DNA from 3 places in the Burkholderia sp. MSh2 genome. Region 2 is predicted to be linked to each of the others. Evidence: riboswitches for the same ligand, from Rfam matches in the RefSeq annotation. Region 2 holds a riboswitch; each other region holds the start of a gene.
The links. A riboswitch is a leader RNA that binds a small molecule or an ion and turns the genes downstream of it on or off. The one in region 2 is predicted to bind cobalamin.
Positions count from the first base shown of each region.

Region 1: linked by a shared signal. The riboswitch ahead of GQ57_RS22625 (FecCD family ABC transporter permease) and the one ahead of GQ57_RS42510 (SAM-dependent methyltransferase) in region 2 are both predicted to bind cobalamin.
Region 3: linked by a shared signal. The riboswitch ahead of GQ57_RS04975 (TonB-dependent receptor domain-containing protein) and the one ahead of GQ57_RS42510 (SAM-dependent methyltransferase) in region 2 are both predicted to bind cobalamin.

Region 1 is NZ_JPGM01000035.1:66,758-70,024, forward strand. It holds gene cobT (nicotinate-nucleotide--dimethylbenzimidazole phosphoribosyltransferase) at 1-68, opposite strand, end outside; gene GQ57_RS22620 (ABC transporter ATP-binding protein) at 121-936, opposite strand; gene GQ57_RS22625 (FecCD family ABC transporter permease) at 933-1,931, opposite strand; cobalamin riboswitch at 2,091-2,340, opposite strand; gene GQ57_RS22630 (ATPase) at 2,495-2,845, shown strand; gene GQ57_RS22635 (cell division protein ZapA) at 2,842-3,156, shown strand; RNA gene ssrS (6S RNA) at 3,238-3,267, shown strand, end outside.
Region 2 is NZ_JPGM01000081.1:30,930-34,196, reverse strand. It holds gene GQ57_RS34040 (cobyrinate a,c-diamide synthase) at 1-454, opposite strand, end outside; gene cobO (cob(I)yrinic acid a,c-diamide adenosyltransferase) at 457-1,059, opposite strand; gene GQ57_RS34030 (cobalamin biosynthesis protein) at 1,097-1,474, opposite strand; partial or broken gene GQ57_RS42510 (SAM-dependent methyltransferase) at 1,471-1,752, opposite strand; cobalamin riboswitch at 1,938-2,174, opposite strand; gene GQ57_RS38395 (DUF3857 domain-containing transglutaminase family protein) at 2,259-3,267, opposite strand, start outside.
Region 3 is NZ_JPGM01000006.1:86,650-89,916, forward strand. It holds gene GQ57_RS04965 (SDR family NAD(P)-dependent oxidoreductase) at 1-252, opposite strand, end outside; cobalamin riboswitch at 656-848, shown strand; gene GQ57_RS04975 (TonB-dependent receptor domain-containing protein) at 1,188-3,116, shown strand.

The DNA.
Region 1 (3,267 bases), on a different contig from region 2:
TGCAGGCGCTTGCGCAGCGCGTCGTCGAGCGGCGCGATCGCGGGCGGAAAGGGAGTCGGTGTCGTCATCGAGGAGCCGTGTCGTTGGCGCGGCATGCGCCGCGCATCGCAGGGGAAACCGTCATTGTCGCTCGGGCCACGCCGGCAGCAGCGCATCGCGGCCGTTCTCGCGGATCAGCACGAGCGGATAGCCGAACGCCTCGCTCGCGCGCTCCGGCGTCAGGACGTCGTGCACGGGGCCGGCCCACGCATGGCCGCGGCCGTCGAGCAGCAACGCATGCGTCGCGAAACGCCGCGCGAGGTTCAGATCGTGACACGAGAACAGCACCGTGCGCGGGCCCGCGTCGAGCCATCCGGCCAGTGCGGTCAGACAATCGATCTGGTGATGCAGGTCGAGATGCGCCAGCGGCTCGTCGAGCAGCATCAACGGCGCATCCTGGCACAGCGTGGCGGCCAGCGCGACGCGCTGCCGCTCGCCGCCCGACAGCGACAGCACGTCGCGCGATGCAAGCGCGGCCAGATCGAACGTCGCCAGCGCATCGCGCGCGGCCGCGCGGTCGCCGTCGCGCTCCCATCCCCAGCCGCCGAGATACGGAAAGCGGTTGAGCAACACCGTGTCGAACACGGTCGCGCTGAAAGCGTCATGCAGTTGCTGCGGCATCAGCGCGCGCCGCTGTGCAAGCCGATCGGGCGGCCATGCGACAAGCGGCCGGCCGTCGATCTCCACCTGCCCGCCGGCCGGCTGCTGCAGCCCCGCGAGCGTCGCGAGCAGCGTCGTCTTGCCCGCGCCGTTCGGCCCGGCGACGCACCAGATCTCGCCCGGACGGAAAGCCTGGGAGAAGCCGTCGAGCAGCGTGCGGGCGCCGGCCTTCAGCGTCACGTCGACGGCCGCGTAGTTCAGGCCGCCGGTGTCGGCGGATGCTGCGGCCCACGTCATCGCGTCGGCCTCCTCAGCAACATCCACAGGAACACCGGTACGCCGATCAAGGCGGTCATCACGCCGACCGGCAACTGCGCGGGCGCGATCGCGGTGCGGGCAAGCAGGTCGGCCGCCATCACGCCGCCGCCGCCCGCGAGCATCGCGGCCGGCAGCAGCATGCGCTGGTCGTTGCCGAACGCGATACGCAGCGCATGCGGCACGACGAGGCCGACGAAGCCGATCGTGCCGGCCGTCGTCACCGCGGCCGCGGCGGCCAGCGACGCGACGAGATAGATCCGCACGCGCAGGCGCGCGACGGGCACACCGAGCGCGAGCGCGGTCGAGTCGCCGCGCAGCAGCACGTTCAGTTGCGGCGCGGCTGGCAGCGCGACGCATGCGGCCAGCAGCAGCGCACCCCACGCGAACCACGGCGCCGTCACGCCGTTCAGGTCGCCCGTCAGCCAGAAGATGATGCCGCGCAGCCGCGCATCGGGCGCGAGCGACAGCAGCAGCGTAACGAGCGCGCCCCACCCGGCCGCGATCACGACGCCCGTGAGCAGCAGTCGCGGCGACGCGTCGCGAGAATCGCCGCGCCACAGCTCGCGGCGCGCGAGACCGAGCACGAGCGCGACCGACACGAGCGCGCCGGCGAACGCCGACGCATCGACGAGCCACCACGCACCGCCCGCGATCATCGCGACGAGCGCGAAGCCGGCCGCGCCGCCGGACACGCCGAGCACGTACGGTTCCGCGAGCGGGTTGCGCAGCAGCACCTGCAGCAGCGCGCCGGCCAGCGCGAGCAGCGCGCCGCACGCGAAGCCCGCGAGCGCGCGCGGCAGGCGCAGCGTGCGGACGATGTCGGCGAACAGCGCGTCGCCGCCATGCGGCACGAGCGACGCGAGCGCCTGCCACGGCGACATCGGCACGCTGCCGATCGACAGCGACGCGACGAACAGCAACGCGACCGCCGCGGCCAGCGTCGCCCAGATCGCGGTGGCGCGCGCGGCGCTCATGCCGCGCGCAGCCCCGCGCGTGACGCGCGGCGCACCCACCTGTTGCTGCCGGACAGACACGACATGGGCGCCGCGCGGACGATTGGGGTCAGCATCGAAGAAGATTCCGTGAAGCGTTGCACGCCCTGCCTCCCCGCGGGCCGCGCGTCCCGAAGCCCGTGCGGGCTCCCCGTCTCGGCCGGTATCCGGGCTGGCGGCGGTCCGGCTCGCCTTCCCGCGCGATGACGCGCAGTGGCCCGCGCTCCGCGTGCGAAAGCCGCATGCGAAACGCGCCCGAGCCGGCCTGCGTCACGGGACGCGGCCGCTTACCGTTGCGGGGGCAGCGCAGGCTGGCGGGCTTCGCGCCCGCGCCCTGCTTCCCGTTTAACCGCGCATTCCACGCGCGAGCACCGAGGCGGCGCCAGTTTAGGAGCGGGTCGCGCGAGCGTCAAGGAAACGCCCGGAGACGTGCGCGACGCGTCGATTCGCGGCAAGAAGGGGGGAAGTTACGACTGGAAACGTTACAGATGTCGGATTGCGCGCTATTCCGCGCTAAAATGCTGGGTCTTTAGAGGACGCAGCAAATGCTCAACGAACTCGAAACCCTATCTCAAAATATTGGCCGTCTGATTTCGCTGAACAAGCGCTATCACTCGGAACGGCTCGCGCTCGAGGAGCAGGTCGCGCAATTGCGCGCGGACGCGGACACTGTCCGCGCGGAACTCGCACAACTGCGCGAGGAACGCAATACGCTCGAAGCCGAGCGCGACACCCTGTCGGCAAAGATCGACGACGCCCAGGTGAAACTGAACGCGATTCTCGAAAAGCTGCCGCGCTCGAAAAGCGCGGAACAGGCCGACAACCAGCTCGACCTGCTGGATGCGCAGGCGCGCAAGGATGGCGATGACGCGGCCAGCCACGGAGAACATGCATGAGCACCAAGCAGATCGAAGTCTCGATTCTCGGTCAGGCCTATCGGCTCGCCTGCTCGGCCGAGACCGAAGCGGCACTGCTCGAAGCCGTCGCGCGCGTCGACGCCGAAATGTCGAAAATCCGCTCGAACAGTTCGGTGCGCGGCACCGATCGCATCGCCGTCATGGCGGCGCTGTCGCTCGCATCGGAGTTGCTGCGGCTGCAAACCAGCGTGCGACACGGTGAAGCATTTCCGGCGGAGGAAATCCGTCGTACAATGCACCAGATGAATGAACAGCTCGGTGCGGTGCTCGCACAGCACGAGACGCAGTAACGTTTCAATCGATGTGTCGATTCCGCTTGATCTCGGCGATCAACGGTGGTCAAATTGGCGCATCGAATCACAGTTCAGTCAGCTTCCCTGCCTGGTTCGCCAAGGTCATAT
Region 2 (3,267 bases):
CCGAGCCGACGCGGTTCGCCAGCACGCCGTGAAACGGCAGCGCCGGCCGGAACCGCGCGAGCCCGAACGCGATCGCCGCGAACGTCTGCGCCATCGCCTTCGCCGAAATGACCGCGACCACCGGTATGCCGAACGCGACCGCGAGATCGGCGCTGCTCGGCGTGCCGTCGAACAGCCCCATCACGCCTTCGATCAGGATCAGGTCCGCCTCGCGCGCGGCCTCGGCGAGCAGCGCGCGGCACCCGGCCTCGCCGACCATCCCTAGGTCGAGCGCATGCACGGGTGCGCCGCTCGCACGAGCGAGCAGCATCGGATCGAGGAAATCCGGCCCGGTCTTGAACACGCGCACGCGGCGGCCGAGCCGGCGGTGCAGCCGCGCGAGGCCGGCCGTCACCGACGTCTTGCCCTGGCCGGACGCGGGCGCGCTGACGAACAGCGCGGGGCAGGCGGGCACGCTCAGAACTCCACGCCGCGCTGCGCCTTCACGCCTTGCTCCTTGTACGGATGCTTGACGAGGCGCATTTCGGTGACGAGATCGGCCGCGTCGATCAGCGCATCGGGCGCGTGCCGCCCGGTGACGACGACGTGCACCGAATCCGGCCGGGCGGCGAGCGTCGCGAGCACTTCGTCGAGCGGCAGGTATTCGTACTTCAGCACCGTGTTCAGTTCGTCGAGGATCACCATCCGGTAGTCGCCGCTTTCGATCATCCGGCGCGCCTCGTCCCAGCCCTTGCGGGCAGTCGCGATATCGGCGTCGCGGTTCTGCGTGTTCCACGTATAGCCGTCGCCCATCGTCACGAAATCGCATTGCGCGACCGCGCCGAGGAAGTCGCGCTCGGACGTGTGCAGCGCGCCCTTGATGAACTGCACGACGCCGAGCCGCATGCCGTGGCCGAGCACCCGCACGGCCATGCCGAACGCGGCGGTGCTCTTGCCCTTGCCGTTGCCGGTGTTGACGATCAGCAGGCCCTTTTCGTTGACGGCGGCAGCCTGCTTCTTCTCGTGGCCGGCGCGGCGGCGTTCGGTCATCCGTTGATGGGATTCTGCGTCGGTTTTCATCGGAATCGTCCTGTCGAAAGAAAGCGGAACAAAGGGTTCAGAGCGGGCCGGCGAGCGCGACCGTCACGCCGTCCCGGATCAATTTGGGGCCCAGCAACCGGCCGTGGGGCGCCGCGAGCCGCGCGCACGGCTCGGCCACGCCCGCGACGCCGAAGCGCGCGAGCGCGGCATTCGACGCACCGCTCGCGGCCAGTTCGGGGCGGCTCGCGAGCAGCGCCGCGTCGAACGCGACCAGCGGCCAGCCGCGTCGCGCGCACACCGTGCGCAGCGCGCGGGCACGCGCCTTGTCGGCGAGCGTCGCGACGAGCGCCGGTTCTGCGTCAGGATAGCGCGCCAGCGCGGCGCGGATCGCGGCATCGAGCTGCGCGGCCGTCGCGCCCGCGCGAAATCCGACGCCGAGCGCGACGCGCATCATGCGCCGCCGCCGAGCGCGATGCGCACCGCGGGATCGCCGGCGAGCGCCGCGACGCGGCCGATCACGACGATCGCCGGCGAACCGATGCCGGCGGCGCCGACCCGTTCGACCAGCGTCCCGAGTGTCGCGAGCACGTGCCGCTGTTCGGGGCGCGTCGCATTCTCGATGGCCGCGCACGGCGTGTCGCCGGGCAGGCCGCCGTCGCGCAGTGCCGTCGCAATCGCGTCGAGCCGGCGGATGCCCATGTAGATCACGATCGTCATGCGCGTTGCCATCAGCCACGCGCGGCTCATCGCGCGCAGCACGGCGTGGACCCGGTCGAAACAGTGGAAAGGGGCAGGCGGGCGGCCGAATGGCGGCCGGCGGACAGGCAAGGCATGGCGGATCGGGCGAAGCCCGCGCGGACGCGGACGGAATGCGCGCCCCAGCCGTCCCCCGCGGATCGGGCGTTCGGCGAGCGTCGGGCTCGCCCCTTGCGTCGGCCGGTATCCGGGCTGGCCGCTTGCCGGGCCGCAGCCTTCCCGCCCGGCTGACGGGCAGTGGCATCGCGGGCGGCCCGGGCGCGTGCGCGGAAAGCGCGTCGCGCGGGCGGCGTACCGTTGCGGGGACAGCACAGGCCGGGCGGTCGTCCGCCTCCTGTTTCCCGTTTAACCGCATGCACGGAATGCGCATGCGAGCACCGAACGCGGCGCATACGATAGCACAGCACGCCGCTGCAAACGCATGCGGCGCAGGCACTGCCGGCGGGCGACGGCGCGCGCTGCGCGGGCCGTCGCGCCAGCGCTTACCGATACAGGATCTGCCGCTTCAGATCCTTCGAGATGCTGCGCGCGGCGTCCGCCCACTCGACGAGCTTCGCGCTGCTGCACACGTTGCCGGCGAGATCGCGGTCGAGCACGCGCGTCACGTCGACCGTCCGGCCGTTGCGGCGATAGGTCGAGCGGTACGAGATTTCGCCCGCGCGGACATCGACGTCGGGCGGAATCGCGAGTATCTCGACGTCGGCCGGCAGCGTGATCCGGTAGCGCTCCTCGAGCCGCGTCCCCGCACATACGCTGTCGATGCGCTTGTCCTTCTGCCGCAGGACGAAATCGGCGAAGTCGCGGATCCGGCCGAAATTCGGCAGCGGCGGCACCGCGAACGCGGCGGGGCCCGGCATCAGCGACAACTGGTTCAGCGTGCCGCGCAGCGCGATCGAGAACGGCTGGTCGAGTGCGTCGAGATGATGCGGCGTCATGTGCAGCTCGCCGGAAAGGCCGGAGCGGCGCAGCATCTCGTCGGACAGCCGTTTCGGCTGAACGTAGACGAACATCTGCCGCGCATACTGGACCGCCTGGCCGTCGAGCGCGATGTCGCCCGTCATCGCCGCGTTGCCGTCAGGATCGAGATCGAGCGTGTAGGCGAGCAGCGAACGGCTGTTGCGGCCGTTTTGCGGCGGCGTGCGGATCACGTTGCCCGTCGCGGTGTCGAGCGCGGGCTTGTCGCTCGCCTCGAACGGCAACGCGCCGAACGGCAGCACCCCGGCCGTCGTATCGGCGAACGCATCGAATTCGGGCAGCCAGACGATCGCGTGATTGAACGCGAGCACGTCCGGCGCCTCGGGCAGGCGGTAGCGGTCGCCGAGGTTGACGAGCACCGTGCGGCTCTCGATGCCTTTCGCCGCGAGCAGAGCGGACAGCAGCGTCACCTGGTCCTTGCAGTCGCCGTACCGGTTCGCGAGCACGGCGTCGGCCGGGTGCGGGACCACGGGCCCGGCGCCGAAATACACGCCGACGTAACGGATGTTGCGGGCA
Region 3 (3,267 bases), on a different contig from region 2:
CCAGGCCGCGGCCGCCAGCGCGTCGACGGCTTCCGGGCAACTGACGTCGGTCGGCACGCACAAGGTGTCGGTGTCGGTGTCGGTGTCGGTGTCGAGCGTCGCGGCGAATGCGTCGAGCTTCGCCGCGTCGAGATCGGCCAGCACGACGCGCATGCCGAGGGCGGCCGCGCGGCGTGCGAGCCCGCTGCCGATGCCGCTGGCCGCGCCGGTGATCACGGCGGTGCCGCCGTCGAAGCGAATCGTTTTCGTCATGTCGGTCGGAGTCCTGTCGGGTCGATGAAGGAAGCCGTGCGCGCGGGCCGTTCGGCCCGCGATATCCGCAGCAACATGCAACACCCGCCTCGTGTCCGCCTCGCCTGTTTGAACGAGATCGGGCGCCCGCGCCGCCAGCGCGACCCGGGCCAGCCGGTCGCACGGATCGCCGCGCACCCCGGGTTCGGCGGCGAGAAGGCGTTCCGCCGCGCGTTCGCCCGGTGGACGGGTGTCGCGCCGAGCCGGTTCCGGTGCGACCGAACGGCGGCGAACCGCCCCGTTTCGTCAGACATGAAAGGCGGCGGCGACGCACGATGAACAGGATTCCAACCGTTTTTTCCGGCAATGACGTTTTTTCGCACCCCTGCGCAACCGGACAATTGACGCGCCGGCGCGCCCGCCATTACCCTTGCGCGCTGATGGTTCCCGGAAACGGGATCAAATGGGAACGCAGGAGAGGCGGCGCCTCGAATCTGCGGCTGCCCCCGCAACTGTGAGCGGCGAATCCGTGCCACCGCATGCCACTGGGAAACCGGGAAGGCCGGCACGCATCGCGACCCGCGAGCCAGGAGACCTGCCATCGACCCGAGGTCCAAGCAGCCGCACCGGGCGGGGTGTCCCGATGCGCCAGGCGCCGCCGCTGGCGGTCGCCCGTTGCATGGACGGCCCGACCTCAGGATCTGCCCGATGTCCTCCGTTACCGCATCCGCTTGCGCGCCGCAAGCGTCGCACCGGCCCGCCGCCGGCGCGCACGCCCCGCCCGCGCGCCGTGCCATGTCGATCGCGTCCGCCGGCCCGCGCCGCGCCGACGCCCGCGACAGCAGCCTGACCGGCCCGGTCGCGCGATAACCCGCCCGATCACCGATAACAAAACCGGCGCTGCCCGCCGCCCGTTCCCGGTCGCCCACGCGCAGCCCGACAACAACGACAGCCTCATGAAGATTCGACACCTCCTTGCCACGTCCGCCGCGACCGCCCTGCTCTCGCCCGCCGCGCACGCCGCCGGCGACCTCGCGGCCTCGCCGACGGCCCCCGCCGCCGACGCCACCGACCTGCCGGCGATCACCGTGACCGACACGCGGCGGCTGCCCGAGTCGTTCGACCAGCGCTATGCGACGACCCAGGTGCTCACGCGCACCGATCTCGACCGGCTGTCGCCGAGCGACCCGAGCATCACCGAGGCGCTCGCGACGCTGCCCGGCGTGACCGTGTCGCAGAACGGCGGCCCGGGTTCGTCCGCGTCGGTCAGCATCCGCGGTTCGTCGGCAAGCCAGGTCGCCGTGTTCATCGACGGCATCCGGATCGGCTCGTCGACCACCGGCATCGCGCCGTGGTCGGATCTGCCGACTGAAGCGTTCGAACGCGTCGAGGTGATCTCGGGGCCGGCCGCCGCGTCGTTCGGCGCCAATGCGATGGGCGGCGTCGTGCAGCTCTTCACGCGCCGCGCCTCCAACCAGCCGAACCAGACGACCGTCTCGTTCGGCGGCGGGTCGAACAAGACCTTCGACACGCAGCTGCGCACCTCGGGCACGGTGCCGTCGACCGGGCCGCTCGCCGCGCTCGGCGGGCTCACCTACTCGCTGGGCCTGCACTCGTACAACACGGCCGGCATCGATGCGACGCAGCCCGTGCTGCCGTACCACGAGGCCGGCCGCAACCCGTACCACGCGCAGGATCTCGATGCGCGGCTCGGCTATGCGCGCGACAACTGGTCGATCTCGACGTTCGCGCTGTATCACCGGTCCGATCTGTCCTTCGACAACATCGGCTACGCAGACCGCCAGCTCGATCATCAGCTGACGACCGGTATCGCGTTCCACCTCGACATCACGCCCGACACGCAGTTCGACCAGTCGTTCGGTTATTCGAACGATCGCCAGTTCCTCTACGCAAGCAATCCGGCCGTCCCGACCGACCAGATCAATTCGCAGCGCATCAGCACGTCGACGTCGCTGACCCATCAGGAACGCGGCTTCCACCTGTTCGGCCTGCCGCTGTCGGGCGAGACCAAGCTGGCCTACGATTTCACGCGCGAGCAGGCGTTCCTGCCGATCGACATTCCAACCGGCGTGCCCACGCGCAACGATTCCGCGTTTTCGCTGCATCAGTCGGCAACGCTCGGCCCCGTGACCCTGTTCCTCGCGGGCCGTCACGAGATCATCGCCGGGCAGTCGGTGAACACCGGCAACGCCGCGCTGTCGTGGGCGATCACGCCGGTCTACACGGCGCGCGTGTCGTACGGCAACGGGTTCCGCCTGCCGACGTTCAACGACCTGTACTACCCCGGCTACGGCAATCCGAACCTCAGTCCGGAACGCAATACGTCGGTCGAGGCCGCGATCGACGCGAACACGTCGTACGGCACGTTCACGGCCGCGATCTACGACACGCGGATCACCAACCTGATCGCGTACAACCCGCTGACCTATTCGCCGATCAACATCGGCCGTGCGCATGTCAGCGGGCTCGACCTGTCGTACAAGGGGACGATCGGCAACTCGACGCCGGTGAGCCTCGCGGTCGGGCTCCTGAATCCGCAGGACGAGACCAACGACTCCTGGCTGAACCGCCGGCCGCGCCAGACGGTCAGCCTGAGCATCGACCACACGTGGGACGAGCTGCACCTGCACGCGCTGAGCACGGGCGCGTCGCTGCTCTACGGCGGCACGACGTTCGACGATCCGGCGAACATGACCTATCTGCCGTCGTATCTGACGGTGGGCCTGCGTGCGTCGTACCGGATCAATTCGCACCTGACGGTGTCGGCCACGCTGTCGAACCTGTTCGATCGCCAGTACGTGACCGCGTACGGTTACAACACGCTGGGGCGTACCGCGTTCGGGAAGATCAGCTATACGTTCTGACGCGTCGATGAAGAAGCCTTGGCGCGGCGCGGCAAGGCTTCGAACGGACAGCGGCCGCGCTGTCCGCCGCACGCGCCGGCCCGGCCAGGGTTTCGCCGCGGAAAACCGGAAGAACGCAACCCTGGCCCATCCTGCTCCCGCTCGACGACGT